One region of the Metabacillus schmidteae genome, then DNA from elsewhere that is predicted to be linked to it. Evidence: riboswitches for the same ligand, from Rfam matches in the RefSeq annotation. Region 1 holds a riboswitch; the other holds the start of a gene.
What was found. A riboswitch is a leader RNA that binds a small molecule or an ion and turns the genes downstream of it on or off. The one in region 1 is predicted to bind glycine.
Positions count from the first base shown of each region.

Region 2: linked by a shared signal. The riboswitch ahead of HWV59_RS01060 (amino acid permease) and the one ahead of glyA (serine hydroxymethyltransferase) in region 1 are both predicted to bind glycine.

Region 1 is NZ_CAESCH010000001.1:2,637,062-2,652,885, forward strand. It holds gene HWV59_RS12635 (GcvT family protein) at 591-3,020, shown strand; gene solA (N-methyl-L-tryptophan oxidase) at 3,052-4,203, shown strand; gene HWV59_RS12645 (aromatic ring-hydroxylating oxygenase subunit alpha) at 4,303-5,463, shown strand; gene HWV59_RS12650 (NAD(P)/FAD-dependent oxidoreductase) at 5,590-6,609, shown strand; gene HWV59_RS12655 (BCCT family transporter) at 7,363-8,949, opposite strand; glycine riboswitch at 9,587-9,688, shown strand; gene glyA (serine hydroxymethyltransferase) at 9,931-11,181, shown strand; gene HWV59_RS12665 (serine dehydratase beta chain) at 11,197-11,712, shown strand; gene sdaAA (L-serine ammonia-lyase, iron-sulfur-dependent, subunit alpha) at 11,709-12,590, shown strand; gene gcvT (glycine cleavage system aminomethyltransferase GcvT) at 12,605-13,717, shown strand; gene gcvH (glycine cleavage system protein GcvH) at 13,749-14,144, shown strand; gene gcvPA (aminomethyl-transferring glycine dehydrogenase subunit GcvPA) at 14,128-15,498, shown strand; gene gcvPB (aminomethyl-transferring glycine dehydrogenase subunit GcvPB) at 15,491-15,824, shown strand, end outside.
Region 2 is NZ_CAESCH010000001.1:231,673-247,496, reverse strand. It holds gene HWV59_RS01110 (ABC transporter ATP-binding protein) at 1-87, shown strand, start outside; gene HWV59_RS01105 (YcaO-like family protein) at 474-1,901, opposite strand; gene HWV59_RS01100 (ABC transporter permease) at 1,889-2,650, opposite strand; gene HWV59_RS01095 (ABC transporter ATP-binding protein) at 2,657-3,547, opposite strand; gene HWV59_RS27470 (CPBP family intramembrane glutamic endopeptidase) at 3,537-3,905, opposite strand; gene HWV59_RS01085 (SagB family peptide dehydrogenase) at 4,131-4,970, opposite strand; gene HWV59_RS01080 (hypothetical protein) at 4,990-5,802, opposite strand; gene HWV59_RS01075 (hypothetical protein) at 5,823-6,734, opposite strand; gene HWV59_RS01070 (hypothetical protein) at 6,738-7,241, opposite strand; gene HWV59_RS01065 (helix-turn-helix domain-containing protein) at 7,527-8,345, shown strand; glycine riboswitch at 8,647-8,726, shown strand; gene HWV59_RS01060 (amino acid permease) at 8,890-10,239, shown strand; gene HWV59_RS01055 (L-lactate dehydrogenase) at 10,492-11,427, shown strand; gene HWV59_RS01050 (Gfo/Idh/MocA family protein) at 11,863-12,852, shown strand; gene HWV59_RS01045 (L-cystine transporter) at 12,983-14,362, shown strand; gene HWV59_RS01040 (hypothetical protein) at 14,383-14,850, opposite strand; gene HWV59_RS01035 (hypothetical protein) at 14,866-15,612, opposite strand; gene HWV59_RS01030 (sensor domain-containing diguanylate cyclase) at 15,774-15,824, shown strand, end outside.

The DNA.
Region 1 (15,824 bases):
CCTCCATGTTCTTTTCTACCTCATTTGCACGTGATTCAATATTTTACTCCTCCCTAAAATTTCTGATTTTTATTTAATTTAAATTATATTTTAATTAATCATAAAAAAAAGTACGCACTTTAAAAACATATAGTGCCTAAAAGTATACTTAATGCAGGAAAAGTCAAGAGTATTGGACAAAATAAGATTTTCAAGAATTATTATCTATAAAGTGAACGATCTGATTTTACGTAATTTGGTTTTGGTAATCCTTTTTTTAAGCAGTCAATCAAAAATATTAATTAAGAGAGGCTTTATTCCGTTTAGTAGGAAGAAAAAAGGTATAAAAAATTTTTGCGAAAAAAAGACGTTACATATTCTTACAATTGAATTGTGTAAGTGAAGAAAATTGAAGTAAAAATAGATCAACGAGTTTCACAAAATTGGGAATTAGGAGGATGAGATTTTTGAAACACATTTAATTTCTTTAACCTATTTCTTGTTTTAGTGGATTGAGGATTTACAAAGATTGGTTGAGAGATTTAAGAAAGGGAACTATTTTATCTTTTGTAAAAATTCTTAGATCTTTCAGGAAGAGAGGGAATAAGCGTATGGATCAAAAAAGGATTGTCATTATTGGAGCTGGGGTGGTTGGCTGTAGTACTGCTTATTATTTAAGCAAACAGGGACAAAAAAATATTACAGTTATTGAACAAGGTCCTTTATTTGAAACCGGCGGATCAACGTCACATGCTCCAGGACTTGTATTTCAACTGAGTACATCAAAGGTGCTTACTACATTAGCTTCTCAAACAGTGGAGGCATTTAAAGAATTAAGTATTGATGAAGCTTCATCATTCTACTCGGTTGGAAGTATTGAGGTTGCACAAACACCTGAAAGATTTGAAGACTTAAAGAGAAAAGTAGGAATAGCAAAGTCTTGGGGAATAGAGGCTTTGATTCTTTCTCCGGAGGAATGTGTGGAGAAATGTGCCTTGATAAACGGTGAAATTATTTATGGAGGCTTATATGTCCCTTCAGATGGGATTGCTAAACCACTTAGAGCTGTAGATAAAATGGCTAGTTTTGCAAAATCTTGCGGTACACAGTTTTTTGGGCATACAGAAGTTACTGGTATTCATGTTGTAAATGATGAAGTGAAAACAGTGGAAACCAGTATTGGCAGCTTTGAAGCGGATGTTGTTATATGTTGTGCAGGATTTTGGGGACCAAGAATAGGAGAAATGGTAGGAGTGACCATACCTCTTCAGCCAATTGCTCATCAATATGTAATCTCTAATGATTTAGTAGAATTAGCAAATGAAATAGAAGAGGTTACAGCTCCACTCGTTAGGGATCAAGATACGTCTATGTATTTTCGTCAGGTCTTTAATGGAATTGGTATTGGTTCATACCAACATCGGCCATTACCGGTTGAGGTGAGTGAAATTTCTAAATATGGAGAGACGAAAGAAATGCCGTCGGTTAAACCATTTACTCCAGAAGATTTTGAGAAACCGTGGGAAGATGCAGTTGAACTCATCCCAGGATTAGAAAAAGCAGGATGGAAAAAAGGAATAAATGGAATCTTTTCCTTTACACCTGATGGAATGCCATTATTAGGAGAATCAAAAAAGGTTCGAGGCTTTTGGGTCGCGGAAGCTATTTGGGTAACCCATTCAGCTGGAGTTGGAAAACAGATGGCTGAATGGATTGTGAACGGTGCACCAACTCTTGATTTAGAGCTGTGTGATATAAATCGCTTTGATATATATGCTCAAAGCCCGGCATTCTATAAATCACGTTCTGTTGAAAACTATGAAAAAGTATATGATATTCATCACCCTTTTGAGTCTGCTGACACCTCGCGCAATATGAGATTCAGTCCTTATTTTGGACGACAACAAACACTCGGTGCCTATTTTAGTGAAACGTCAGGTTGGGAGCAGCCACAGTGGTATGAAGGAAATGCTCCGCTTGTTACTACTTATGAAGATTCAATGTTAATGAGAAAAGGATGGGAGGCTAGGTACTGGTCACCGATAATTGAAGCAGAACAACTTCATGTAAGCCAATATGCTGGTCTATTTGACGTCACTGCATCCAAAAAGCGATTAGAAATAAATGGTGTCGGCGCACTTGATTTCCTCCAGGAATTAACAACAAGTAATGTTGACATCCCTATTGGACAGATGACAAACACTTTTATGTTAAACAAAATAGCCGGTATTAAGGATGAAATAAAGATTATTCGTTTGAAAGAAAACAAGTTTTTTATTTTTTGTTCAGGTGCGGTTGAAGCAAGTTGGATAGAAAAGCACATTCCACTTTCTAGCTCAATTAGTATAAATGATCATACATCTGGTGTATGTGGCCTTCGTTTAATAGGTCCTAAAGCAAATGAAATTATGGAATCTCTTGATAAAATGAAATTTAATCTAGCAAACTGGCAATTGAAAAATGTAAAAGAAATATATGTTGGGAATGTCCCTGTTACTGTAGTTTACGATATTTTTGATGGAATAGAAGGATGGGAGTTATTCACAACATTTGATCAAGGTTTACCATTATGGGATCTATTAATGAATACAGGAAACCCATTTCATCTTATCGCAGGGGGCGCTCGTGCACTTGAGAGTCTTCGAATTAATTCACTCTCAGCTAGAAGTGGTAAAGACTTCTGGAGTGAGCATGATCCTTATGAAGTTGATTTAGATCATATGATTGATTTGACAAAACCATCCTTTATTGGAAAAGAGGCATTAGTGAACCGGAAGGAACATGGTCCAAAAGTATCATTAGTAAAGTTAATGATAAAAGAACCTTCTGTAGTTGTTATGGGGTATGAACCTATTTTGAGTGGAGATAAGGTTGTAGGATTTATTACTAGTGCGGGCTATAGCTACAGCAAAGGTTGTGGGATCGTCTTCGCAATGTTAAACCCAGAAGCTTTACATCAGAATAGTGAATTAAGTATTGAGTATTTCGACAAACGTTACGAAGCTCAAGTAATAAACAACACACTAGTAAGCTCCAAATAATTTAGTCATGATAAGAACCGGGGGAATGAATATGTCAAAGCATTATGATGTTATCGTTATTGGATTAGGTGCTATGGGGAGTACGGCTGCGTACCAACTAGCAAAAAGAGGACAGAAAGTTCTTGGACTTGAACAATTTGGTCCGGCACATGATCTAGGTTCTAGCCATGGTGGTTCAAGAATTATAAGACAATCCTATTTTGAGGATCCTGCTTATGTTCCTTTATTACTTAGAGCATATGAACTGTGGGATGAGATCGAACGAGAAAGTGGAGAAGAAATTTTAACGATAACAGGTGGTCTAATGTTTGGATCTCCAGATAGTTTAACAGTCTCAGGTAGTATTAAGAGTGCGATTCAGTGGAATTTAGCCTATGAAGTACTTGACGCAGAAAGCATACGGAGACGTTTTCCGGTTTTTAATCCCACTTCTAATACTGTCGGTTTATATGAAGAACTCGCAGGTTTTGTTAGACCTGAAAAGAGTGTATATACTCATTTATTACAAGCGGAAAAATATGGCGCTGATCTTAAGTTTTTTGAATCTGTTCAGTCTTGGGAAGCGAATCCCTCTGGTGAAGGTGTTCGTGTCCTAACAAGTAGCGGAACATATGAAGCTGGAAAAATAGTTATTTCAGCAGGAGCTTGGGCACCAACGTTATTAAAAGATTTAGGAATAACCTTACAAGTAGAGCGACATATTCAAATGTTTTTTGAGCCAAAGAATGGAATTGAACCATTCAAGGTAGGAAAACACCCTATTTATATATGGGAAGCTGATGATGGAGTTCAATTATATGGTTTTCCTTCTACTGGAATAGGAGCGGAAGGAGCAAAAATTGCCTTTTTCCGCAAAGGGAAGCAATGTTTGCCTGAAACCATTGATCGAAACGTGTATGACAAAGAAGTGGAGATGATGAGAGAGTATATATCTCAAGGTCTTCCACAGTTAAACGGTCGATTTTTACAAGGTAAAACTTGCCTGTATACAAACACACCAGATGAACATTTTGTTATATCGGAGCATCCAGAACATCCACAAGTGGCCATTGCTGCAGGTTTTTCAGGACACGGATTTAAGTTTGCTAGTGTAGTCGGGGAAATTTTAGCTGACTTAGTGATCGATGGAAAAACGAATCATCCTATTGATTTATTTAGTCCAAAACGTTTTGCCTATCAATAAATTCATTTAGGGGTTAACTATAAAAGTTAGTAGTTTCTTAATTTCATCGTTCATTTAATCATTAATAATGTCAAGGATGTTTGAAGGGAGAACAGGAAAATGATAATTAAAGAAAATGTTGTAAATGGTAATGGAAAAATTAAATCTACATTAAAAGGTGAACTGTATACTTCCCCAGAGATTTTTGAATTAGAAAAAAAGCATATCTTTGCAAAACACTGGCTTTTTGTGGGCTATGAGTATGACGTGGCTGAGCCTGGTCAATATATCACACTTAAGGTTGAAGGTGAAAATATATTGATTATTAGAGGGAAAGATCTTGTGCTACGTGGTTTTTTAAATGTATGTCGTCATCGGGGTGCTACACTTTGTAGTGATTCTTCAGGGAAAACTGGTATTATTCGTTGCCCTTACCATTCATGGAGCTATGGACTTGATGGTCGATTAGCAGGGGTTCCAAAATCAAGTGATTGCCGCGAGGAGTTAGTAAATAATGAAAGTTATGGTTTGGAGAAAGTGTATGTCCAAACATGGCATGGATTAATCTGGTTGAACTTATCAGAAAATCCACTGCCTCTTGAGGAACAATTAAATCCGCAAATAATTGATCGTTTTGGTGAGCTTGAGACATTAGCTAGATACCAAATTCAAAACTTAAGAGTTGCTCAACGTAAAGAATATGATGTGAAAGCAAACTGGAAGATTATTGTAGAAAACTTTCAAGAATGCTATCATTGCTCAGCTATTCATCCAGAACTTACTTCAGCTTTCCCTCAATTCCGTACTGGAGTTGGTACACAGAATGAAACAGGTTCAGGAGCAAGTTTTAGTGAAAATATAGAGGCATTCTCGATTAGTGGAAAAGGAAATCGACCAATGTTAAAAGGGTTATTACCAGAGGATGATCGGTTATATTACGGAATGACTATAAATCCACATATATTTATTAATTTAACACCTGATCATGTTATCATACATCGCATCATTCCAATCAGTGCGGAAAGATCTATTGTTATTTGTGATTGGTTATTTGATCCAGATGAAATGGCTAAAACAGATTTTGATGCTACAGATGCTGTTGAATTATTTCATCGAGTAAATGAACAAGACTTCGAGGCATGTCAATGGTGTCAAGAAAATATGAGATCAAAAGCCTACCAGAACGGAGGAATTCTGGTACCAATTGAGCATCATGTTTCTCACTTTTATGATTATGTTCTAGAATCGATTGGATTATCATCAAATCAAATGGCTAATTAAATGCAATAACTTCTTTCAATTATAGTATAGATTATATTTTGAATTTTCAAACAACAGGACGTTGATATCATGACGTCCTTATCTTTTATTCCATTATATCTAGAAAGTTTAAAAGGAGAGAATGCTATGTCTCAAAATAAAGAGATATTTGATATTACTATTATTGGAGGAGGTCCTGTAGGTTTATTCACTGCCTTTTATGGAGGAATGCGCCAATGTAGCGTAAAAATAATAGAGAGCCTACTACAATTGGGAGGGCAGCTTAGTGCATTATACCCTGATAAATATATATATGATGTAGCAGGGTTTCCAAAAATACTTGCACAGGATTTGATAAATAACTTAAAGGATCAAATGGCAAAATTCGAACCAATTATTGCTCTTGAACAGAAAGTAGAATCTGTTGAAAAGGATTCAGACGGTACGTTTAAGATAACGACAAACCAAGATATTCACTATACAAAGTCAATCATTATTACAGCAGGAAATGGAGCTTTTCAACCTCGTAAACTTGAACTTGAAGAAGCTACTAAATATGAGACTACGAATTTACATTACTTTGTAGGAGATATCAATAAGTTTTCTGGAAAACGTGTTATGGTTGCTGGTGGAGGAGATTCAGCAGTTGACTGGGCGCTCATGCTCGAACCAATTGCTGAGAAAGTATTTCTGACTCACCGACGTGATAAATTTCGTGCACATGAACATAGTGTTGAATTGTTAAAGAAATCAACCGTTGAAGTATTAACACCATATGTCCCAACTCAGTTAATTGGTGAAGATAAAATTAATGAGGTTGTTCTAGAAGCTGTAAAAGGAAGTGAAATAAAGACCATTTCTATTGATGAGCTAATTGTAAACTTTGGTTTTGTTTCTTCTCTTGGACCAATTAAAGAGTGGGGTCTTGAAATTGAAAAAAACTCAATCGTTGTTAATTCTAGAATGGAAACAAATATTGAAGGAATTTATGCTGCAGGTGATATATGTACCTATGATGGCAAGGTGAATCTCATTGCAAGTGGCTTCGGGGAAGCACCAACTGCAGTAAATAATGCAAAAGCATATATTGACCCAAAAGCAAAAGTTCAGCCAGGGCATAGTTCTTCAATGAACTTTGAAAAAAAGAGTGTTGCTGTAACACAATAGTTCAATCTATACGTCTGGGATGAAACTCTCAGATAAGAGGACAAAGAAGGGACAAAAATAACTGCCCCTCTCTGTTCTTTTTCTCTATATAGAGTAAGATAATATCAATTCTAGTTCCATAAACAAGCTAATAAAATAGCACAAATTTAGGTGGTGGTATAAATTATTGAATCTGCCATACAAATCAGCTTAAGTATTCTCTGGATATTTCTTTTTATCCAAGGGATGCGTAAAGGTAACTTGCAATTTACACATTTATTATTATTTCTTATTGCAATAATCTTATTACCGCTATCCTTATATAAACTGTTCACCATTTCATTTTAATGAGAGGTTCAAAAGGAGAAAATGTAGGATCACTTAGAGAAAACATACAAATTTATCAAAGTGGAATAGTGCAACAACTATTCCTTTTTGGTTTGAATTTAGAAAAGGAGGAAGTTATCTTTATTTCAAGGAAAACACATCAGAACAATATTAGCAACTTGACAAGAACTACTTGTGGGAAAGAAAGTGAAAAGTAATGATTATAGATAGATATTAATTTTAGAAACTAGAAACTTATGAAAAAGGAATACTATTTATAGGTTAAGAATTAAAACGGGGGATGAGGATTCAAGTATATAAAATTCTCCCTTGGACAAATTACGAGATCCAAGGGAGATTTTTATTGAAGGTTTATATTGTTTAGGAAGAAAGGATATTATTTAAAGGATAGATGTTATAATACCTATCCTCCTATAGGATACTTACTTAATAAGAATTAGTACCAGTTTTATTTTCTGTACTTGTTATAGGCTCAATATGTTTCTCTGTACGATCCTTTACCAAGGAATACTTCTTTGAATTGATATTAACTTCTTTTCTTAATTCAATAAACAAAGACCAACACATTAGAAACATGATAATAGCGAAAGGGAATGCTACTACAATAGAAAATCGTTGTAGAACCTCTAATCCACCGGCTAGTAGTAAAACAGTAGCAACCAGTGCTTGAATAATTCCCCATGTTATTTTAACGCTAGTAGATGGTGTTAATCTCCCTCTCTCTGAGAGCATTCCTAAAACATAGGTAGCTGTATCAGCAACTGTAATATAATATACTGCTATAACTAAAAAGCCTAACATGCTTAAAAGTAAAGGAAATGGTAAATACTCAAAGAAGTTAAAAATAGATAATGAAAGATTTGAAGTGACAGCTGTGGCAAGTTCTGTGTTTCCTAAGTTGTGAATAATATGTAATGCTGAACCACCAAAGACAGAAAACCATAAAAAAGTGCCAAGAGTTGGAACAATTAATACACCAAAAATAAATTCACTAATTGTTCTCCCTTTAGAGATTCTAGCAATAAATAAGCCAACAAAAGGTGCCCATGCAATCCACCATGCCCAGTAAAAGAGCGTCCAACCATGTAACCACGATGCATCTCCGAATGGCACTAATCCTAAACTCATATTAACCCAATTGCTAATATAACCACCTGTTGAATCTATTAGCGTATTAAAAATAGAGGTGGTTGGACCTGCAACGATAATAATAGCCATTATTGCGATAGATAAAAGCAGGGCCGTATTTGACAGGATCTTAATTCCACGGCCTATTCCGGTACTGATTGATAACATATAAAGAATTGTAGCAACACCAATAACAGTCAACTGAATGGGTAGAGTATCCGGAATATTGAATAAGTGGTTTAAACCGGCAGTGATTTGCATAGTTCCTAATCCTAAAGAAGTTGCTATACCGAAAACAGTTGCAATAATAGCAAGAATATCAATTATATTTCCTATTGGACCGTGAATTTTTTCTTTTAAGATGGGATAAAAGGCAGAACTAACGGAAGCAGGTAGTCCCTTTTTGAATTGAAAAAACGCAAATGCCAGCCCTATAACAGCGTATATTCCCCAGGGTTGTAACCCCCAATGAAAAAATGAATATTCCATAGCTTTTTCAGCTGCAGCAGCATTATATCCTTCTCCAACTGGAGGTGAGGTGTAGTGTAGCACTGGTTCAGCAACACCATAATAGACAATTCCTATTCCTGTACCTGCACCAAATAACATCGCAAGCCAGGATCCTGTTGAAAATTCAGGTTTATCAGCATCCTTACCGAGTCGGATTTTACCATACTTTGAGAACATTAGGTAAAAGGAAAATAATACAAAGAAAAATGCTCCTAAAATATAAATCCATCCTAAGTTGGAAACAGTACCATCAAATAATGCGGAAGTAATTGTATTCATATTTTCAGTGAAAAAGATTCCCCAAATAATAAAGATACAGGTTAGTAAAATCGAGATAAAAAATAAGCTGTTTAAATATAAAGGCTTGGTTTTCATAGATAGCTCTCCTTTTCATTTAGATATTTTTTGGGAATTTTACTTTTTAGTTACGGATAAAACAGTCCATTTGATGTAAAGAATTATTAGTACATGAAGTTGAGATAATTGTATGAATTCAGAATTTCTTTAAATAATCATAATAGCTAAAAAAAGGAAAACAATTTATAGAAGATTAACATAACGCCAACTCCCTTTATTTTGAGATGAGATATTTAATTACATTTTTATATTAGTTTAAAGGTTCTGTACAATTGATTTGGTAGAAAATGTAACGATGAATTTTTTGCGTAGATAGTTTCTTCTTACTAAATAACAATAAGAAATTGAAGTTTGTTATACGAAGCAGTAATGGGGATATTTTGGCAGATAAACACATGACATAAACAAAATAATATAACAAGTATACTTTTTTATACTAAATGATATTAAAGTGACTACTTAAAATTTATTATTACTGGATTTATAATCTAGATATCGGATAGCGGAGTTCTTATTTACCGAATAGGTGAGAAAAATGAGTGAGGTAAATGGTTAAAACGTATAAATAAATTGACTTACAATATTTTTAAAATTGCGATTGACTTTTTCTTATTATCAAATTATTCTAAAAATAACAAAAATTTAATAAGAGCGGATGACAGTTGTGGGAGAGTGCAAGTAACACGCCACCGAAGGAGCAAGTTCCAAAAATACCCTTGGAATAAATCTCTCAGGTAGATGGAACTACAACTGGACGCAACTCTGGAGAGCGCGTATACGGTATGACGCCACCAAAGGGGAAGACTCTAAGAATGTTAGAGTTTAAACTCTCAGGTAAAAGGACAGAGAAGGGGAGCTAACGCTACGCTACCCTTTTCTGTCCTTTTTTGTGTACAAAAAAGGTAGTGAAGCATCCTGTATTAAACAGTTTTCTTAGAAAAATAGATTAGTAACTGATTACTAAAAGAAAACTGATCTATCTTCAAGGAGGAATTGAGAATGGGTTTGCGCGTAAATGATTCTACCATTTTTGAAGCGATTGAGAAGGAGAAGTGCCGTCAGCATCAAACACTAGAGTTAATTGCATCAGAAAACTTTGTTAGTGAAGATGTCTTAGAAGCTATGGGAAGCATCATGACAAATAAATATGCAGAAGGATATCCAGAGAAGCGCTATTATGGCGGATGTGAGTTTGTTGATGTAGCCGAGCAAGTAGCGATTGAGCGTCTAACGGAATTATTTGGATCTAAGTATGCTAATGTTCAGCCGCATTCGGGAGCACAAGCAAATCTCGCTGTTTTTTATGCATTGCTAACGCCAGGAGATAAAGTGATGGGAATGGATCTCTCCCATGGTGGTCACTTAACACATGGAAGTCCTGTCAGCATATCTGGAAAATGGTTTGACATTGTGTCCTACGGTGTAAGAGAAGATACTCACTTGATTGATTATGATGAAGTTGAAAGCATTGCAGAAAAAGAGAAACCAAAATTAATAATTGCAGGGGCAAGTGCCTATCCACGAACGATTGACTTTAAACGATTTAAAAGCATTGCAGATCAAGTTGGAGCAAAATTTATGGTCGACATGGCACATATTGCTGGACTCGTTGCTGCGGGTCTTCATCCATCACCAGTTCCATATGCAGATGTCATAACAAGCACAACACATAAAACCTTGAGAGGACCGCGTGGCGGAGTTATTTTAACAAATAAAGAAGAGATCATAAAAGCTGTAAATAAGGCTGTTTTTCCAGGTATTCAGGGTGGACCGCTTATGCACATCATTGCAGCTAAAGCAGTTGCCTTTAATGAAGCACTACAGCCTAGTTTTTATAAATACTCTAAGCAAGTAATTACTAATGCAAAGATATTAAGTGAAACATTAATAAGGGAAGGAGCAACACTTGTTTCTGGTGGTACGGATAACCATATTGTCCTATTAGATGTTCGCCCATGGGGCTTAACTGGCAAAGAAGCGGAAAAATTATTGGAAGAAGCAGGTATTACCGTTAACAAAAACACGATTCCATATGATCCAGAGAGTCCGTTTATAACTAGCGGAATTCGGATGGGAACTGCTGCACTAACAACTCGTGGAATGCAACGGGAAGAAATGGTGAAAATTGGTGAAATGATCGCTGAGATTTTAAAAAATAAAGGTGAAAAAACGGTGCTTGAAAAAGCTAAAGAAACAACGAAAGTCATTTGCGGTATTTATCCTTTATTTCAACAATCAATTTATGTTTAAGGGAGTGTGATTATCATGGAATTTCAAAGTTGTTTTGATATTATTGGTCCAATCATGGTAGGTCCTTCAAGCTCTCATACAGCAGGAGTAGTATCAATTGGAAAGTTTATTCATGAGTTGGTTGGTGGATGTCCCGAAGTGGCTAACATTATTTTTTATGATTCCTTTGCTGAAACCTATCAAGGTCATGGAACTGATAAAGCATTGCTTGGTGGCTTGATTGGGCTAAAAACAGATGATTTGCGAATTAGACAATCATTAGAATTAGCAGAAAAGTATGGGGTAAAGTACGATTTGGAATTTGACGTTCACTGCGACTATTTTCCTCATCCAAATACAACGGTTGTAAAAGCGAAGCGTGGTGATCGCCATGTTAAGGTTGGCGGTGTATCCCTTGGGGGCGGTATATCAAAAATCTTTATGATCAACGATGAACTGGTTGATATTCGACTAAGCACAGATGATGACTATGCAGCACTTGCCAAAAAGGTTGAACAATGTGGGAAAGTATACCCAGGGTTACTTTTATGAACATTCAGTCTATGGAAGAGTTGATTGTAGCTTGTCAGAGTGAGCAAAAAAACATTGGTGAAATGATGTTAATGTTGGAAGTAGAAAAGTCGGGAAAAGAGGAAGAAACCATTATCCGTATGATGGAAGAACGATTAATAAAAATGAAGGAAGCCGTAGATAACGGGATAAAAGATCGCTCAACTGCACCAAGTGGTATTTCCGGAGGTGATGCGGTGAAAATGTTTGAGTATACAACACAAGGAAAATCACTTTCAGGAATCTATATTAGCGATGCCATGACTTACTCATTAGCAACATCAGAAAACAATGCACGAATGGGAGTCATTGTTGCTACGCCGACAGCAGGAGCGGCAGGAATCTTACCGGGTGTACTTTTTTCACTTCTTAAAAACGATCATTTTTCCCATCAAGAGTTAGTTATGGGGTTATTTACAGCAAGTATGCTTGGTTATGTGATTGCAAACCGCTCGTTTATTTCAGGAGCAGCTGGAGGTTGTCAAGCAGAAGTAGGATCTGCAACTGCTATGGCTGCTGGAACCATCGTCGAGCTAAAAGGAGGCACTCCGGAACAAGCCGTAAATGCGACGGCTATTGCCATGAAATCACTGTTAGGTTTAGTATGTGATCCTGTTGCTGGTCTTGTTGAAGTACCATGTATTAAACGAAATGTCATTGGGACATCGATCGCCTTTTCAGCCGCAGACTTAGCTCTTGCGGGTGTAGAAAGCCGGATTCCGTGTGATGAGGTGATTGAGGCCATGTATATGATAGGAAAAGAAATGCCGCGAACCTTAAAAGAAACATCACTTGGTGGACTCGCTGCAACAGAAACCGCTAAACAAGTAAAGGAAAGAGTATTTTGCAAGAAATCTTAATTGGAGGTGTAAGCATGGAAACAACCGTATTGAAAAGAACACCACTATTTGATGTATATAAAAATCATGGTGCAAAGGTGATTGACTTTGGAGGGTGGGCTTTACCAGTCCAGTTTTCAAGTATTTTAGAAGAGCATCAGACGGTTCGAACAAAAGCAGGGCTTTTTGATGTTTCCCACATGGGAGAGGTTCTTATTGAGGGGCGGGATGCAGAAACGTATATTAACACTCTTGTAACAAATGATGTCACAAAGCTTCATATTAACCAGGCTCAATATACAGCAATGTGTTATTCGGACGGTGGAACCGTCGATGACTTACTCGTTTATAAGTTAGAAGATCATAGATTTCTCCTTGTAATTAACGCAGCCAACATTGAAAAGGACCTAAATTGGATGGCGCAACATGTAACTGCAGAAGTAAATATAACAAATATTTCAAATGAAGTAGCTCAGCTTGCTATACAAGGTCCAAAGGCGGAAAGTATTTTGCAAAAAATAACGGAACTCGACTTATCAACCATAGGTTTCTTCCGTTTTGAACAGGATGTTAATCTAAATGGTATATCTGAAGTTCTCGTATCCCGTACAGGGTATACAGGAGAAGACGGCTTCGAACTGTATTTAGCATCAGATAAAGCAAAAGAGCTGTGGAAGCTGCTATTGAAGGTAGGTGAAGAGGATGGACTTAAACCATGTGGGCTTGGTGCACGTGATACGCTGCGGTTTGAAGCATGTCTAGCCCTATATGGTCAAGAACTTACAAAAGAAATCAATCCAATTGAAGCAGGAATTGGTTTTGCAGTCAAAACAAACAAGGAAAGTGAATTTATAGGTAAAGCTGCACTTGTTAATGAAAAAATAATCGGGCTACGTCGGAAGATCGTTGGAATTGAACTAGAGGGAAGAGGAATTCCTCGGCATGGATATAAAGTTTTTACCCAATGGGAAGAGGAAATCGGATTTATTACTTCAGGAACACACTCACCAACATTAAAGAAAAGTTTAGGTCTGGCATTTGTTTCAGCAAAATATGGCGAAGTAGGAACACGATTAAAAGTTCAAGTCCGCAATAAATTAGTAGATGCAGTTGTAGTACCAACTCCTTTCTATAAAAAGGGAAAATAAAAAAATATAATAACAGAAAGAAGGATAAATAATGGCTAATAAACTAGCAAACTTACTATATAGCAAGGAACATGAATGGGTGTTGGAAGTAGATGACAACCGTGTACGAATTGGAATTTCCGATTATGCACAAAAACAACTGGGGGATATTGTATTTATTGAAGGACCTCAACTTGATGATGAATTAACAGTAGATGACACAATGGGTACGATCGAGTCTGTAAAAGCAGTTTCTGAATTATTTGCTCCGTTATCCGGGAAGGTTGTCCGGGTGAATGAAGAGCTTGAGGATGAACCTGAAACAATAAATAATGATCCTTATGAAGCAGGGTGGTTAGTAGAAGTAGAATTATCCAATCCAGAAGAACTAAAGGCCCTAATGAACGAAGAAGCGTACCAATCATTTATTAATGAAGGAGAGGAATAACGTGACTGCTACCTATCGATATCTTCCAGATACAAAACAAGATCAAGAGGAAATGTTATCTTATTTAAACGTACATTCAATCGATGATTTATTTAAGGATATTCCAACGGATATTCGCCTAGATGAAGAATTAGAGATTCCGAAAGCCATACCAGAACCATTGCTTGTGAAAAAAATGAGTCAGCTTGCAGCAAAAAATAAACATGCCAATTCCTACTCAACATTTTTAGGTGCCGGTACTTATGATCACTACATTCCGAGTGTTGTGAATCATATGATTTCACGTTCAGAATTTTATACTGCTTATACACCTTATCAGCCAGAAATTAGTCAGGGGGAATTACAGGCTATTTTTGAATTCCAGACAATGGTTTGTGAATTAACCGGTATGGATGTTGCCAATTCATCTATGTATGATGGGTTTACCTCTCTAGCTGAAGCAGCATCACTGGCAGTTGTATCAACAAAGCGTTCAAAAGTGCTTGTATCAAAATCAGTTCATCCTGAGTCACGTGCAATCTTAAAAACAGTGGCAGCTGGCCCAGAGTTTCGTGTTAGTGAAGTGGATTTAATCGAAGACATAACAGATATGAAAGACTTGGAAGCACAAATTGATAAAGATACGGCTGCTATTATTGTTCAATATCCAAATTTCTTTGGATCAATTGAAGATTTAGCGATTATGAACGATATTGCAAAAGCAAACGGGGCATTGTTTATTGTAAGTGCAAATCCGCTTGCATTAGCTCTTTTACAATCTCCTGGAAAGCTTGGAGCAGACATTGTTATTGGTGATATGCAGCCATTAGGTATTCCAATGTCTTTTGGAGGACCACACTGTGGTTACTTTGCAGTTAATAAAAAATTAATGCGGAAAATTCCAGGCAGAATAGTCGGACAAACAACAGATGAGCAAGGAAAACGTGGATTTGTGTTAACCCTTCAAGCTCGAGAGCAGCATATTCGTCGGGATAAGGCCTCATCAAATATTTGTTCGAATCAAGCATTAAATGCATTAGCGTCTTCCATCTGTATGACTGCACTTGGAAAACAAGGAATTCGTCATATGGCACAACTGAATTTTGACAAGACCAATTATATGGCAAAATCTTTACAGGAAAAAGGGTTCGTAATTAAAAATCATTCACCTTTCTTTAATGAATTTATTGTTGAACTTCCATGTTCAATAAAAGAAGCAAATGAAAAGCTTCTAGACCAGGGGATTATTGGTGGATTTAATTTAGAAAATGATTATGGCTTTAAAAACCAGGTGCTGATAGCAGTTACAGAGCAGCGGACAAAAGAAGAGATTGATCAATATATAAGGGTTTTGGAGGCGGTTATTTATGGTTGAATATAATGAAATGATTTTTGAAATAAGTCGACCTGGTCGTGTCGGTGCAAGCCTTCCAGAAAGTGATGTTGACCGAATTAATATAGAAGACAGACTCCCAAAGCATCTAATCCGAGATATACCAGCGGAACTCCCTGAGGTTTCGGAGCTGCAGCTTGTTCGTCATTATACAGCTTTATCAAATAAAAACCATGGAATTGATAATGGCTTTTATCCACTTGGCTCTTGTACGATGAAATATAATCCAAAGATAAATGAAGATGTTGCAAGGTTAGAAGGGTTTAGTCGAATACATCCCTACCAGTCCGAAGAAACAGTGCAAGGTG
Region 2 (15,824 bases), 2.4 Mb from region 1:
CATCATGAATTATATAGAAAGCTTGCAAAACAACAGCTTCAGAATACAAATTTAGAAGCAACTCCAAAAATAGGATCAAAAACCTGAATTAACTTTCCCTGAAAAACGTCCAGAATCAAGTATTGTAAGAAGGAGATTAAAAACTCATATAAAAGGGTATCATTTTTATAATAAAAATGATGTTATGAACTGATTAGAATCAGGAATACTTTTCATTGTTCAGAAAAAGCAAAAAACAATGTATAATTTATTGAGAGTAGAATAAAATAGTGATAGGTATAGGAAAAGGGAGTATCTCGCAAATACTCCCCCTCCTTCAAACAAATTAATTGAAGATGTTTACCCAGCACCAGCAGCAGCAAGAGCAGCACCATCCGCCTGGTGATAATGCACTTGCGTTGAAGTCCTTTTGGTCTTCAACTTTTTTGATTACCTTCATATTCTCACCTCCTTTTAATAAATAGATTAATAGGTTAAGGGAATGGCAGGATCTCATTATTAATGTCTACACCTTCTGCTAAGTATTCGTCATATTTCTCATGGCCAAGGACAGGTACGCCCGCGATAAATGCAGGGGTAAATTCTTTCATAAATACTTTGGAGATATAAATATGTTTAAAACGATCTCCTATCAGTAGTCTGGAGATATAAGGGTTAAGGTGGTGCTTTTTTACGTAATCAAGAATGTTTTGATTTGTTTGATTCTCTTTTATATCAGAAAGTAGTCTCTGTTGATTCCCTTTTACATACCAATTCAACTTATGCTGATTACTCTTAAGTCCATAGTATGAAACTGCTTGATAGAATGTCTTGAAATGTTTAGGATCATCATCCTCATTAACATCCAATACTCCATTTGAAAATTTAGATGTCAGCCAGTTAGGAGCATAAACGATCTTTCGCGTATTATTAACGGCTTGTGTATATTCTTCCATTGAAGCAAGTATTGCTTTTTCAATGTCTGATGAAATTCCCCCTCCAGTATTAAAGGAGTATTTGGTCATATCATCGTCAAAGGACATGGCTGTAATGACATGAAAATTTTGCTGATCCACATTGTGTCTAAAGAAACGGATGTTTTTTTCTTTAATATAATCTTTAAATCTCTCTAATTGTTTATTATGAATTTTATCAATGATAATCTCTTCGGGTTTTACCTGGCAGTACCAAGATAGATTTATTTCATGCCGTTCTATAATTTCCATCAGACCGTGCCCAATACCATGGTGCTCTAAGTAATGGGATGTAAGACCACCTGAAGTAGCATAACCTATTCTCTTTTCTTCTGGAGTTTGGGGTTTATAGTACATAAGAATAAGGCAAGCTGGTATATAGACGATATCTCCAGAATTTAATTCCTCCATCTTTATCCAGCTGGTATAGGTGTCTTCATGGAACTCTTCAAATAAAAAGTTTTCATCCATAAATTGATCTGCTGAAAAATTCCTAATGTCATGAGGATGAATGGCGTTCATTCCTTTTTTCTGCAGGTCATGATAAGATCCCAGTTCAATGAGTTCCTTTTGTTCAAAATATTCAAGGCATGCCATAAGTCTTTCAAATGCCTCTCCAAGGGAAGAACAAATAGCTTTGTATAAAGTAAACCCTTTTCCACCGGCAAAGATAGATTCATTTAACTTTACACTCATGCTTGTTCGTCTGAGTAAATAATTAAAGAAATAGTTGATATTCATGAATTCACAATTTCCGATGTACAATGGAATTTCTGAAGAGGGTGCCATGACAATATCAAGTTTTTTAATAAGATTAAAATATCCTAAGTAGCTGCTCATCTCTTTATAATTGGTGAAATCCTCATATTCAAGAAAAGGAGGTTCTGAAATTTTTCGTTTATTTTGAATAGTGACCTTTACTCTTTTCTTTTCATTTACGAGTCCCATCTAACCTTCACACTCCTTAATACGATAAATAGAACGGCTGCCAGTAAGAATAAGTATAATAGGCTACCAAAAGATTCATTAATTGAAAGTTCACTAATCCAAAGCATTTGAATAACCTCTATACTGTGTGACATCGGAAATATTTTTGCTGCATATTGTACATATTCTGGTAATGAATCCAATGGTAGGACAATTCCAGAAGTGAATAGCAGTGCCATAAAAAGACCTGAAGAAACTAAATTAGCTGTTCTTGCAGATTTAATAAATAACGCAATTAAAAAGCCCATTGCATAAAAAATATAAATGATCAATAAGTAGAGAAGAATGAAATATAGTATCTCAATGCCATTCATGTAAAAAGATGCACCGTATGCGACAAATGACAATGTAACAAAAAGAAATGTAGATAGAATACTAAAAGTTGAAAAGGTGAGAACTAAAGCAGAGAAATAACTTCTAATATTGATCGGATAGGTACTGTATCTTTTTAATACTCCCTGCTCCTTTAGTTCCAAAATGGTTATCGGAATTCCCATTAACCCGGCATTTGCAAGGAGGAACACAATATTGACAGGAACAACTGTATCAATTCCTAATACATTTTCTCCATATTGAGTCATCTCTCTTCCGAAAGCCCCGCCAAAGACGATGGTCAATATAATAGGTAAAATAATCATGAAAAAAATTGAAACAGGTTCTCGCAGTAATGCTCTCATTTCCACTTTATAAAAGGCCATTTGAGTCCTCATATGATCTCACTCCGTTTCCTTCATTAACTCTCCTGTGTGATAAAAATAAATATCTTCCAAATTTACTGGATGCATGTTGAATTTTGCGGAAGAATTTACTGAATGAAAGGTATCGTAATCCTCTTTCTTTATAAAGAAGTTATAGACCGAACCGGAAACTTTTAAATCAAGTTGTGAATTTCCTTCATTTATGTATTGCTTAAGTTCTTGTAAATAATGTTTTCTTGTTTTAATGACGAAGCCCCGTTCAAAATCTTCAATTAGCTCATTTGTGTTGCCGTGAAGGACGACTTTTCCTTTATTCAATAGATATACATAGTCACTATATTGTGCAGCCTGATTTAAATAGTGATCAGAAACAATAACAATATTGTCTTGTGAATAATCCCGAATCATATTCCATATTTCATCTCGACTAAATGTATCAAGTCCTGAAACAGGTTCATCCAGTACAACAATGCGATACTTGGGCATGAATAACATGGCAATTAGTACTCTTCTTTTTGTTCCGCCGGACAACATTTTTGTTTTTTGATGATAGTATTCCTGCAGTTTAAACTCTTTCAAATAATCGTACGTGTCGATATCTAACTTAAATAAGTCTTTTATAAGATTTAATTCCTCTGCCACGGTACAATTTTTGCGGAGAGTATTACTTTGTGTGAGAAATCCCACATAGTTTCTTATATTAATGTGATCAACTCTACTGTCGTTAATTGTCACCTGCCCATCGTTATAATGTCGAAGCCCGACAAGGATTTCGAGAAGGGTCGTTTTTCCACTTCCATTTGGTCCGGCAATTAAATACACCCCGGGATTTTGTAAAGATAAGTTAATGCCATCCAATACTGTTTTATCACCGTAGCTTTTGACTAAGGAGTTTACGTTAACTTGCAACAGTAACAACCTCCGATTTTGATGATTTATTTTTTAAGGTTAAATAATTATAAATTCCATGAAAGAGGATGGATAGGAGGATACTATTTGTCAAAAGAAATATCACTCCACAGATCAAACTTAATATTGCTTTGGAAAAAACATCATAGTAGGAGAAAGAGATATGAATCAATCCAAAACAAATGCTTCCCAAAAAAAGCAGTAAAAGATCAGAATAATCATTGTCTTGAAATAGATAATATCGAAACAGTAACTCTTCTTGTATCCCTATGATGAGGGATAGAAAGAATGCTGGAAAATGGACTTTTCCTTTAAAATAGTAGGAAAGATCTATAAGTATGACTTTTTGAGTAATCATATTTAGAATGAAAAAATCAAGCATAAAAAACAGAAAAGAAAGCATAACAACGATAAATACCGTCAAGATAGAAAACGATAGATTAAAATGTATAGAGTTTAATAAGAAAATGTTTGTTGTGATACATATAGCTAATGTACCTGCATATAGATATGGTGCTTTTCTATTCTTTCTAAGAATGAACATAAGGATCATAAGGAGTAATATTTGTAGGATAACGATTTCCTAAACCTCCTCTGGCTTATATCCAAAACAAATCGATAGAATAGGATAATCATTGCTTGAAAGGTCAAGCAACTCCTCTAATTTATGTTCTAAATATCCGGCAACAGAACAGGACCCCAAATCATGATATTCTGCAATTAGCTGTAAATAGGCAGCTAGAATTCCTGTATCAACATGGGAAAAACGGTATGCTCTCTTATAATACTTCGGAACAACTCTTTCCATATCTGCCACGATGAAACAGATAAAATTACTGTATACTGTAAATTCATTTTGAAAGTTAATTTCGTTAATAAGCGGCCTCATGTTACCAATGTCCATTAAGCAAAGTTCATCATTTATAAAATCGTAGTAATATAAGCCCTGCTCTAATCCTTCAACATTATTGACCACTATGTACAAATCAAGATAGTTAAGACCGCCTTGTGAGTTAGTATACTTAAATGGATATTTCTTTTGATTATATGCACCTAATCCATAGTTCTTTACACCAAAGCTATAGTGAATGATGTTACTGAAGGTTTCAAAATCTACTTTTTTGTTTTCATAATCTCTCAGTGAATGTCTGTTGGAAATTAGATGTGAAACCATTTTGTTCTGAAATCGTTCACTATTCACCTTAAGAGGTATTTTTTTATGCGATTGTTTAATAATATGTTCTTTATTATGCTGGATGTAATACTCATCATGCATATATTTCATGTAATTCTTCGTTTTGTAAGGTGTATCATCAATTATTTCATGGGCAACCTTTACTTGGTCCATATCTGTCACATCTAGTAGCTGTTCTTTTATTTGTTGCAGTTTATCCGGAATTTCCTTTATTCTTGTTCCTTCCATAGAGTCTTCAGCCCCTTTCTTAAGATTTCGTAATAAAAACTTCCATAATGCTTCTTTCTACTCCGTCAAGATGAAGTATTTCGTTTACTTTACTAGTATCAAGGTACTCTATATGTTCAAAGGGTTGTCCAGTTTTTTCGAGATGCTGGCTAATTCTTTCTAAGATTCTTCCATATTGGATTAAACCATTTTTATACCCATACTCTCCTAAAAACAGCATTTTTCGAATAGGAGTAAAAATAGGAAGTAGGATAATAGAATTTTCATCTTCTACGATTTCCTTTGAAAGAGACCTGAAAGAAAAATATTGATGCTGTTTTAATTTTTCTTTTATCTGTGAAGTATTTTTCCATTTAAATAAAAAGTCCTTTTGCGGAAGGTATTGGTATATTTCATTATGAACAAGGATCAGCAAATCAATCATAAAATATCCTTGTTTACTATATTCGTTTAAATGAGCTATGAGTTCTTTAATGGTTAGTGGAAAATCTCCCAAATCAACATATTTTTCTTTTCTCATGACATATTCCGAGTCTTGTGGATGAACAGTTGAACTATGCCACTCAATAGATTTTTCATACAGGTCCATATTTTTTAAAAATTCATCGGAAGAAACAGGATTTGAATTCACATGAAAGTATTCTGATGGTGAGAAATAGTGTTCACTTGTATAACGAGCCGAGTAGTATGATAAATTCTCCTCTAAAAACTCAAAAATGTTCTCAGAATAAGCTACGTTTTCTTCAATATATCTTTTAAAAACAGCTACTTCTTCACCGGTGAACTTCTCTTCCTTCTCCTCAAACATAATGCTTAGCATTTGCTTATCCAATTGCACATCCTCCTATCTTCTTATATAAATGCATGTACAAGGTTTTTGTCACTTTGGCAGCTTGGACATTTTGGGAATTTCAATAATCGGGTTTTCGTATTTACCATACGTTCAAAATCCAGTGAGTAGGCAAAATAATTCATTGATGAGAAACGTGTATAATGATTTAGTAATAATATCGTTTGATTGACAAGCATATGGAAGTGAAGAGGTCTTGATGAATGTTGAATTTTATCTTGTTGAAGTAATCGTTCCTTCATTACTTGATAGTCTAAGAGGTTATAAAAAGAAGATTCGCGTAAAATTTCAAAATCATTGTAACAGCCTACTTGATCAAAATTAAGTAGAGGAATAATAATTCCTTCATTTCCATCGAGATAAGAAATAATTAACTTTTTATTTTGCTCCAGGCATAGTTTATTTACTTGATAAAATGTACCAGGGGAAAAATGGTTTTTAAAGAGAATCACATATTCATATGATCTCAATTTTTCGCTTGCAGCCTTATCATCATGAATATGAATGAATTGCTCATCATGATTTGATTCATCAAGTACCAGGATATGAACAGAATAGTGATCTTTTTCAAAGGTATCTTTTACCTCTGATACATGTTCCCAATCTGTCAAGACACAAATAGATTTCTCAGTTTGTGTAACTGCAGTGGATTCTATCAGTACATCAATTTCAAGTAATTGTTCTAATAAATCTAAAACATATTCTTCATTTGTTTGGCCAATATTATTGATTAGCTCTCCTGCTAATTGTTCTTGAGGAATAGGAAAACTAATTCTTTCAAATAGAGTCTCTAAAATACCTAATTTCTCTTCATCCTTTATATGAAAAGAATAATTTGAAATACTGCCCTTTTTTACAAGATATTCATTACGGGAACACCTGATAAACTGCATGCCTTCATTAAGATTTAACATAGCTTACTTTTCCTCCTTATACGTTTTCTCCATGTGCAGATCAAAGCCGACAACTGTTCCATTCATGTCCACCTTTGCAATTTCAATGATGTGATTTTTGTTTAAGTCTATTTCATTCACATTTGAAGCTTTAGCATATTTTACAAATTGATCAACTGCTCTTTTAAACTCATTCATATCATTTGGTATAGAAATCTTAATACTTTCTTTTAGTGTATATTGATCGATAAAAAAGTAGGATTCATACTTTTTGAAGAAACCCTGTATATTATGGGATTCAGTAATTGGAACCATGATTTGTATAGTAATAGTTTTCTTTTTTTCATCTCGGCCAATGACCTTTGTAATGACCTTATTGCAATGTGTATGTCCCTTTTTACCTAGACGTTCAATAAGCTTGTCCATTTCTTTTTTCATTGTCATAGGGTTGGAGATTTCTTTTTTAAAGGCTACGATTTCTGTAAAAACGAGAGTATCTGTTTCAATTATTTCAAGTTCTTTTAACATGGATAATTAGATCCTCCTTTTGCTAGGAATAAAGTAGTGTTTTTTGTGGATTTCCCTGAATTATGTCCCTTTTTTATATTCTTTTGTATAATAAAAAATGGTAAATATGGCTTTAGGTGGTAATTAGAAACCATGGAAAGTCACCTTTAAAGCATTCATTTGTTTTTACTACCTTCCAGCTGTTGTTTCAATGTCATTATAGTGAGGATAATTGTTAATTTAAATAGGAAGATTTGCAATAAATCATGGAGAATGAGTCAAAAATTCTGAAGGGACAGGTAAAGAATGAAGAGCTTAGGTGATCGAATAAAGTACTATAGAAAGAAAAAGGGACTAACAAGAAAGCAGCTGTGTGAAAATCTATGTGATGAATCAACAATTTTTCGACTGGAAAAAAATATGCACGTCCCTCGCTTGGATATCTTATATGAGATTGCAAATAGATTAAATATTCAACTTGAACAGCTTCTGCTTGAAAAAGATGAGAAGCTGAACAAAATAAAAGCATTATGTAGAGAACTAATCTATTTCAATGACTATTTGGCGTTAGAAATGGTGCTAAATGAACTTGATCAACTTATAAAAAAGCGTAATACATCCTGCCCGTCAAGGAGAATGCTTTTAAAGTACAGATCTTGGTTAACTGCGATCTTATTGTATAAACGGGAAGGCGAATATTCAGAAGCGAAGCTATTACTTGAAGAGCTAGTAGAAGAAGACTATTTTGTAAATGAAATAGACTTTGATATTCTAAATACTCTGGGGCAAATACATTTAGAACAAAAGCAGTATAAGGATGCACTCCTCTTTTTCAAAAAAGCCTATGAAATGCTTTCAACTAAAACACCTCAGATAAATGACTACACACTATTTCCAAGAATCGGTTATCACTATTCTCTTATTTTATATTATATGGAAAGCTATGATAAAGCACTTGAAGTAGGTTATACAGTCTTATATTATTTAGAAGCAAATCAACTAATTCACTATAGAGGTGAGATATGTAACTTGATCGGCCATATTTTGACGATCAATCAATTTGATAAAGAGGCAATGGAGTACTTCATAAAAGCAGAATTGTTATATACTTTAGAAAATAAGTAGTATATATAGATACATGTAATTTATATTATATTCAAATTATTTGTTTTGCTATTATCTCTCCTTTTACATTAAAACTATCAGCAGCTAGCTAACTAACTTGTTTTCCTTTTGATGCTGTGGACATAAAAGCTAGATTTAATAATATAGGTGCTTTGCAAGTTAATAGGAGGATCTTATCAAATATGAATGAGAGGATACTTTTGTTGTTGACAAGGTATGTGAGGAGCATTAAAATTAAAAATTATTTGAAAATAATTTTATAAATACCCAAGCTATGATCGCTATGGATGAAACTATAGCAGGAGCAGCTTCTGGAGAGACTGCGGTATTCCGTAGCGCCGAAGGATTCACAATCTCAGGCAAAAGGACAGGAGAGTATAGAATATCTATTTGAAACCATACTAATAGTTAGTAGGTGGACAAATACTATTTAATATTCTTATGACCAAGAGATTTGGATGATATCCGATCTCTTTTTTTGATGAGTTATTTTTGATCATTGATTTACATCGTATGGTGTGCAGCTTTTAAGGAGGAGTTAGATTTGGCACAACAAGAATTAAAGAGGGATTTAGCAAACAGGCATGTTCAATTAATTGCAATTGGAGGCACAATTGGTACCGGTTTATTCTTAGGATCCGGTAAGGCGATACAACTGGCAGGTCCATCTATTATTTTTGCCTATTTAATAATGGGTATTGCCGTGTTTTTTATTATGAGGGCGCTGGGAGAACTATTGTTGTCCAAAGCAGGTTATCAATCATTTACAGACATTGCCGAAGATTACCTTGGACCTAGAGTAGCATTTGTAACTGGATGGACATATTGGTTTTGTTGGATTATGATCGCAATGGCTGATATTATTGCTGTTGGTGTATATGTACAGTATTGGTTTGATATACCACAGTGGATACCTGCCATCATCTGTTTGATTGTATTGTTAGGATTCAATCTTTTAACGGTAAAGCTTTTTGGTGAACTAGAGTTTTGGTTTGCCTTAATCAAGGTTATAACGATTCTTTTATTAATCGGCATTGGGATTGTTTTGCTAATAATAGGATTTAAGACAGATGCAGGCACAGTGACTATTACGAACCTTTGGGAACATGGCGGGATTTTCCCTAACGGTATTTCAGGTTTCTTATTATCATTTCAAATGGTTTTATTTGCTTTTGTTGGAGTAGAGTTAGTGGGGGTATCAGCAGCGGAGACTGCGAATCCGAAAAAAAATATTCCATCTGCAATCAATAAGATTCCTTTAAGAATACTTTTTTTCTACATTGGCTCGATTATTGTTCTGTTATGCATCAATCCATGGACACAACTAACTGCAGATGAAAGTCCATTTGTAAAAACATTTAGTTTAATTGGGATACCAATTGCCGCAGGTATTATTAATTTTGTCGTCTTAACGTCAGCTGCTTCTGCATGTAACAGCGGGATGTTTTCAACAAGCCGGATTTTATATAATTTAGGCAAAAATGACCAGGCTTCCTCCAGTTTCGCGAAACTAAATAAAAATCATGTTCCCGGTAATGCGTTGTTGATTTCCACGCTTGTCGTATCGGTAGGAGCACTTTTGAGTAAACTGATTCCAGCACAAGCCTTTGGAATTGTATCAACGATAAGTTCCATTTGTTTTATTTGGGTATGGGGCGTTATTGTCATTTCACATTTAAAGTATAAAAAAACACGTCCACAATTACATGCAAAATCAACATTTAAAGCGCCTTTTACGCCATTTATTAATTACGTTGTCCTAACGCTTTTTGTGATAATTCTTATTATTATGCTGTTTGCAGAAGAAACACGTTCTGCATTATTGTTGACACCTATATGGTTTATATTAATATTTATGATGTACTCATATAGGAGCAAAAAGAAAGAAATATAAGTAAGAATGTCATTAGAGGAATCAAATTGATTTCTCTTTTTTCCTTTCAGGTAAACTTGTGCAAAATGAAAAATCATGGTACATTTTATTTGTGAAATACTTCACAAATGATAGAGGAGTTATTTTTAAAATCAATTTGTGGAATTATTCAAACATACCTAAATAAATTATCTATATAAAAACTCTAAAAAAATTTTTATCAATTTATGTGAAACACTTCACAAATATAAAAGTAGGTTAGGAGGAATCAGAATGAATATAACATTAGGTAATAAAATTGTATTAGTAGGTAATGGTGCTGTTGGTTCAAGTTATGCTTATGCGTTATTAAATCAGGGCTTATGCGATGATTTAATCATAGTCGATCTGGACGAAGAAAAAGCCAAGGGAGATGTCATGGATTTAAACCATGGTATAACCTATGCTCTTAGTCCAATGAATATTAGATATGGCTCATATAAAGATTGTAAGGATGCTGCTCTAGTTGTTATATGTGCGGGTGCAGCACAAAAGCCTGGTGAAACAAGACTGGATCTTGTGAATAAGAATGTTAATATATTTAAATCAATTATCGAGAACATTATGAATTCTGGCTTTAATGGTATTTTCTTAGTCGCTACTAACCCAGTCGATATTTTATCTTATGCGACTTGGAAATTCTCTGGTTTGCCTAAAGAAAGAGTAATAGGTTCAGGGACCATTTTAGACTCTGCAAGATTTAGATATATAGTAGGAGAAGAGTTTAAAACAGCAGCAATAAGTGTTCATGGATATATTATTGGAGAGCATGGTGACTCTCAATTTCCTGTATGGAGCAGCACAAACATTGCTGGAACACCAATCGCAGATAGGTTAACAAAGGAGAGAAAGGAAGAGATAGCTGCTAGTGTGCGTGATGCGGCTTATGAGATTATCAAAGCAAAAGGTGCCACGTATTATGGCATTGCAATGGGGCTAGTAAGAATAACAAAGGCTATTTTAAGAAATGAGAACGCCGTCTTACCTGTTGGAGCATTGTTAGAGGGAGAATACGGACATCATGATGTTTTTGTAGGGATTCCTTCTGTAATCACTAGAACAGGTGTCAAAAATATTGTTGAACTATCACTAACTGAAGATGAAAAGGGTAAGCTGGCTAAATCAGTTCAAACTTTAAAAGATATCCAAAATACAGCTATACGTCTTTAATTCAAAGAGGACCTGAATCTTCTCTTAGTACCAATGTCAGCTTAATTGCCGAAACCGGTACATCTATCTTATTTAGCAGGTTTAATACTGTCAATTTCCATTTCACCAATAGCACTGTTGGTGAAACTGGCAAAAGCTATTTTAACGAAAATGACATTAAAATATAGACTTTCATATTGTCATTATTTTTCTAACTACTATCTATTAAGCTGAAGATTTAGCTTAGCAGGAAAACTCAAGTCTCTTTAGGATTTCACAATCCAAAGAGACTTTTTTTAGCTGGAAATGGGAAATATTTAGTAAGAAACTCTATCCTCAAAACAAATACTTAGGTATATGTATGTTCATTTATACTATAGAAGTTTATAGTAGGTAAGACAACTAAAACTAATTAAACTTATGAAAACAAAAGTACATAAGAGGAGGCCATTTTCCATGAAACTTGAAAGAGTTCGTTGGGGTATTATTGGATGCGGGAATGTAACAGAAGTAAAAAGTGGACCAGCATTTCAAAAAATAAAAAACTCTGAGTTGGTAGCTGTTATGAGGAGAACAGGTGAACTGGCAAAGGACTATGCAGAAAGACATAAGGTTCCAAAATGGTATGATGATGCTGACTTACTTATTCAAGATCCTGAAGTGGATGCGGTCTATATTGCGACACCACCGGGCTCTCATAAGGAATATACCCTGAAAGTTGCAAAGGCAGGGAAACCTGTTTATGTAGAAAAGCCAATGGCACTCAATTGGGCTGAATGCAATGAGATGATTGCCGCCTGTAAAGCAGCGCGGGTTCCTTTATATGTTGCGTACTATCGCAGGGCACAGCCTCGGTTTGTGAAAATAAAAGAGCTGTTGGAAAGTAAAGTAATCGGTGAAGTCCGTTTTGTATCATCAACTCAATACCAAAAAGCAAGGGAAGATGTGATGGATCCGGAAAATCTTCCGTGGAGAGTTCAGCCTGAATTGTCCGGAGGGGGTCTGTTTTTTGATTTAGCCAGTCATACGCTTGATTTATTAGATTTTTTACTGGGGCCGATAAAGGAAGCTAGTGGCTTTGCTTCAAACCAAGCAGGCAACTATCGTGCGGAAGATATCGTGACAGGAACGTATCAGTTTGAATCTGGAATCCATGGAATAGGAAGTTGGTGCTTTTCTGCCTTTGAAAATGTAGATGCGAATGAAATTGTTGGAAGTAAAGGTAAGTTTACCTTTTCCACATTTGGTGATGAGCCAATTGTTCTAACAACAGCTGATGGAAAAAAAGAATGGAAATTTGAGCGACCTCAACATGTTCACCAACCTCTATTAGAAACAATTGTAGCTGATTTAACAGGAGATAGCTGTCATTGTCCGAGTACTGGAGTAACTGGTGCAAGGACAAACTGGGTCATGAGTGAATTAGTTAAAAGTGAAAAGCGATGATCTGGTAATCTCATTATTAGGTCAAAGGGAATTTACTATATACTCTCAGTATTTCCTACTTTACATATAGGAATTACGGTGTTAATATCTCTATTGTTATATAATTGTTTTTATAAAAGGAAGTGGATCAATGTATATATTTGTTATTCTTAATATTATCATCATGCTTTTACTTATTATCGGTTTATATATGATGCAGAAAAAGCATGTCTCTTTTTCTAAAAGAGTATTTACAGGGTTAGGTTTAGGTATCCTGTTTGGTTTAGGGATGCAGTTTGCCTATGGAATTGAATCAGAAACTGTTTCAACATCGATTGATTGGTTCAATATTGTTGGAAACGGATATGTTAGCTTTCTAAAAATGATTGTTATGCCTTTAGTTTTCATTTCAATTCTTTCTGCATTTACAAAATTAAAGATGGAAAAAAATCTTGGAAAAGTCAGTGGCTGGATTTTGGGGGTACTGTTAGGTACAACAGCAATTGCAGCTGCCGTAGGGATTACTTCAGCACATGTCTTTAATTTAGAAGCGGTTCAAATTGAGCAAGGGGAAGCAGAGGTAGGGAGAGCTGCAGAATTAGAGGAAAAAGTTGTTACTGTTCAAGATTTGACGATACCTCAACAAATTGTTTCATTAATACCTACAAACCCATTTTTAGATTTAACTGGAGCAAATCCAACATCAACTATATCTGTTGTTATTTTTGCTGCTATTCTTGGTATTGCCTTTTTAGGAATTAAACGTAAAGAACCAGTATATGCTGAAAAATTTGCTGATATTGTAGAGACATTCTATAAAGTGATTATGCGAGTTGTTACTTTGATTTTAAGACTTACTCCTTATGGTGTGTTAGCACTTATGACAAGAGTAACAGCAACAAGTGATTATCATGCAATCTGGAAGCTTGGAAAGTTTGTCTTGGCATCCTACGCAGCATTAATTGTTATGTTCATTATTCATTTAATCATTATATCAATAGCGGGTTTAAATCCGGTTACTTATGTAAAGAAAACCTTCCCAGTACTTACGTTTGCGTTCACTTCAAGAACAAGTGCAGGGACATTACCTTTAAATATTAAAGCACAAACAAACGATTTAGGAGTACCTGAGGGAATAGCGAATTTTGCCGGTTCTTTTGGTCTAACAATCGGGCAAAATGGGTGTGCAGGTATTTATCCGGCTATGTTAGCGGTTATGATCGCTCCAACAGTGGGAATTGATCCATTATCACCATCATTTATCTTTACACTAATTGCTGTGGTAGCAATTAGTTCATTCGGTGTTGCAGGTGTAGGTGGCGGTGCTACGTTCGCGGCATTGCTTGTCCTTTCAGCATTGAATTTACCAGTAGGATTAGCCGGACTTCTAATATCTGTAGAGCCGCTAATTGATATGGGTCGTACTGCACTTAATGTAAGTGGAAGTATGACAGCTGGTGTTATAACAAGTAAGGCAACGAAAGATTTGGATACTAGCGTCTATAATAATTCTACTCAATCTTTATCATAATAAACAAAAAAACTTCTCAACTAGTTAGGTTGGGGAGTTTTTTTGTTTGAGGAATTATGATATCCAACTGAACGTGCTTGGTATTTCCATAATATATTACCAATAGAGTTAACCTGATTCTCGTTACATTGAATGACAACCGACACCTCATAGTTTTCCTTTTTCAGTATCGCTTGTATTTTTACTCTTTTATATAAAATAAATGAAATGAATCCCAATATAAATCCAACAACTGCTCCAATAAGTCCCCATAGAATAGGTCCCCAGGTCAGAATAAAACCACTGCTTGCTCCAATAACTGCTGCACCGGTTGCAACGGAAATTCCAATTTCGAAACCAGTAGGACTTTGTTCTTTGAATTCATTTTTCGTAGAATGATCGTCCATAAATACAATAAGGATATTCTCACGAGGAACTAAATTGGCTTCCAATTCAGCTAATGCTTGCTCTAATTCAATTGATTGGTCAAATATACTGAATATCAACATCTTACAAGCACCTGCTTATGGAAAAATTCGAAGTTTAGCATGTTTATAGCGATTTCTTAATCTTTGGCGTTGTTCCAGTCGAAAAAGATGATTGTGTTCAAGTGTTGTACGATATGAATGGTACATAGAACCACCCATTACAGAGGGCATAAATAGCAGCCAATGTGGATGGAGAAGTGATATAGACTCCTGGGTGTGACCGAGTAATAGCAGTAATAGTGCTTCGTGCGTGCTCGACAGGGTAATATATACCCACCACCAAAATATAGCATAGAAGGCTAGACCGAAACGATTGATATACAATTGGCCTAATCCAGGAAAGAAAAAGGAATATATGACCCCAAAGATTGGACTTTTCTTTTCAATGAAGTGAATTTCCATAGGATAAATTTCCATGCTTGAGATTCGTTTATTTTCCAATCGAACTAAATGGTATAGTTTGTTTTGGTACAGGGCGGATCGGAAACTATCTCCAATTGCAACTAAATAAATTGCAAGGTATCCAAATGCCCATTTAGGTTCAATGACCATTTTTGCAAGTTCAAACTGACCACAAAATGAATAGACCATCGCTTCATTAATATGGGCTAAAGTATTTATAATCACTTCTACAAGTGTTAAAAGTGTTGCTCTTAAATACCGGTTAAGCATATAATGGCCGAAGCCTGGAAAAACAGCAGACCACCAAGCAATCATGTAAGGGTTCTGTGGATTTAATTGTGTAATACCGAACGTACTAATCTTTGATAAAGGTCTTTTCATTATATCTAACCTTCTTCATCATTTTCTCTTATAATTTTCCCTAATAATTTGCTGCTTATGTATATTTCCCTCACCGATTTCCAATTTTTTCAACAAATACTTTTCCTTTCAAATATGCTACATTTAAGGAAAACATTGTTATTAAAAAGAGGTATCATATTGTGAATTCTCAGCTGACAGCTTATATTACTCTTATTTGCACATCAGGCGTA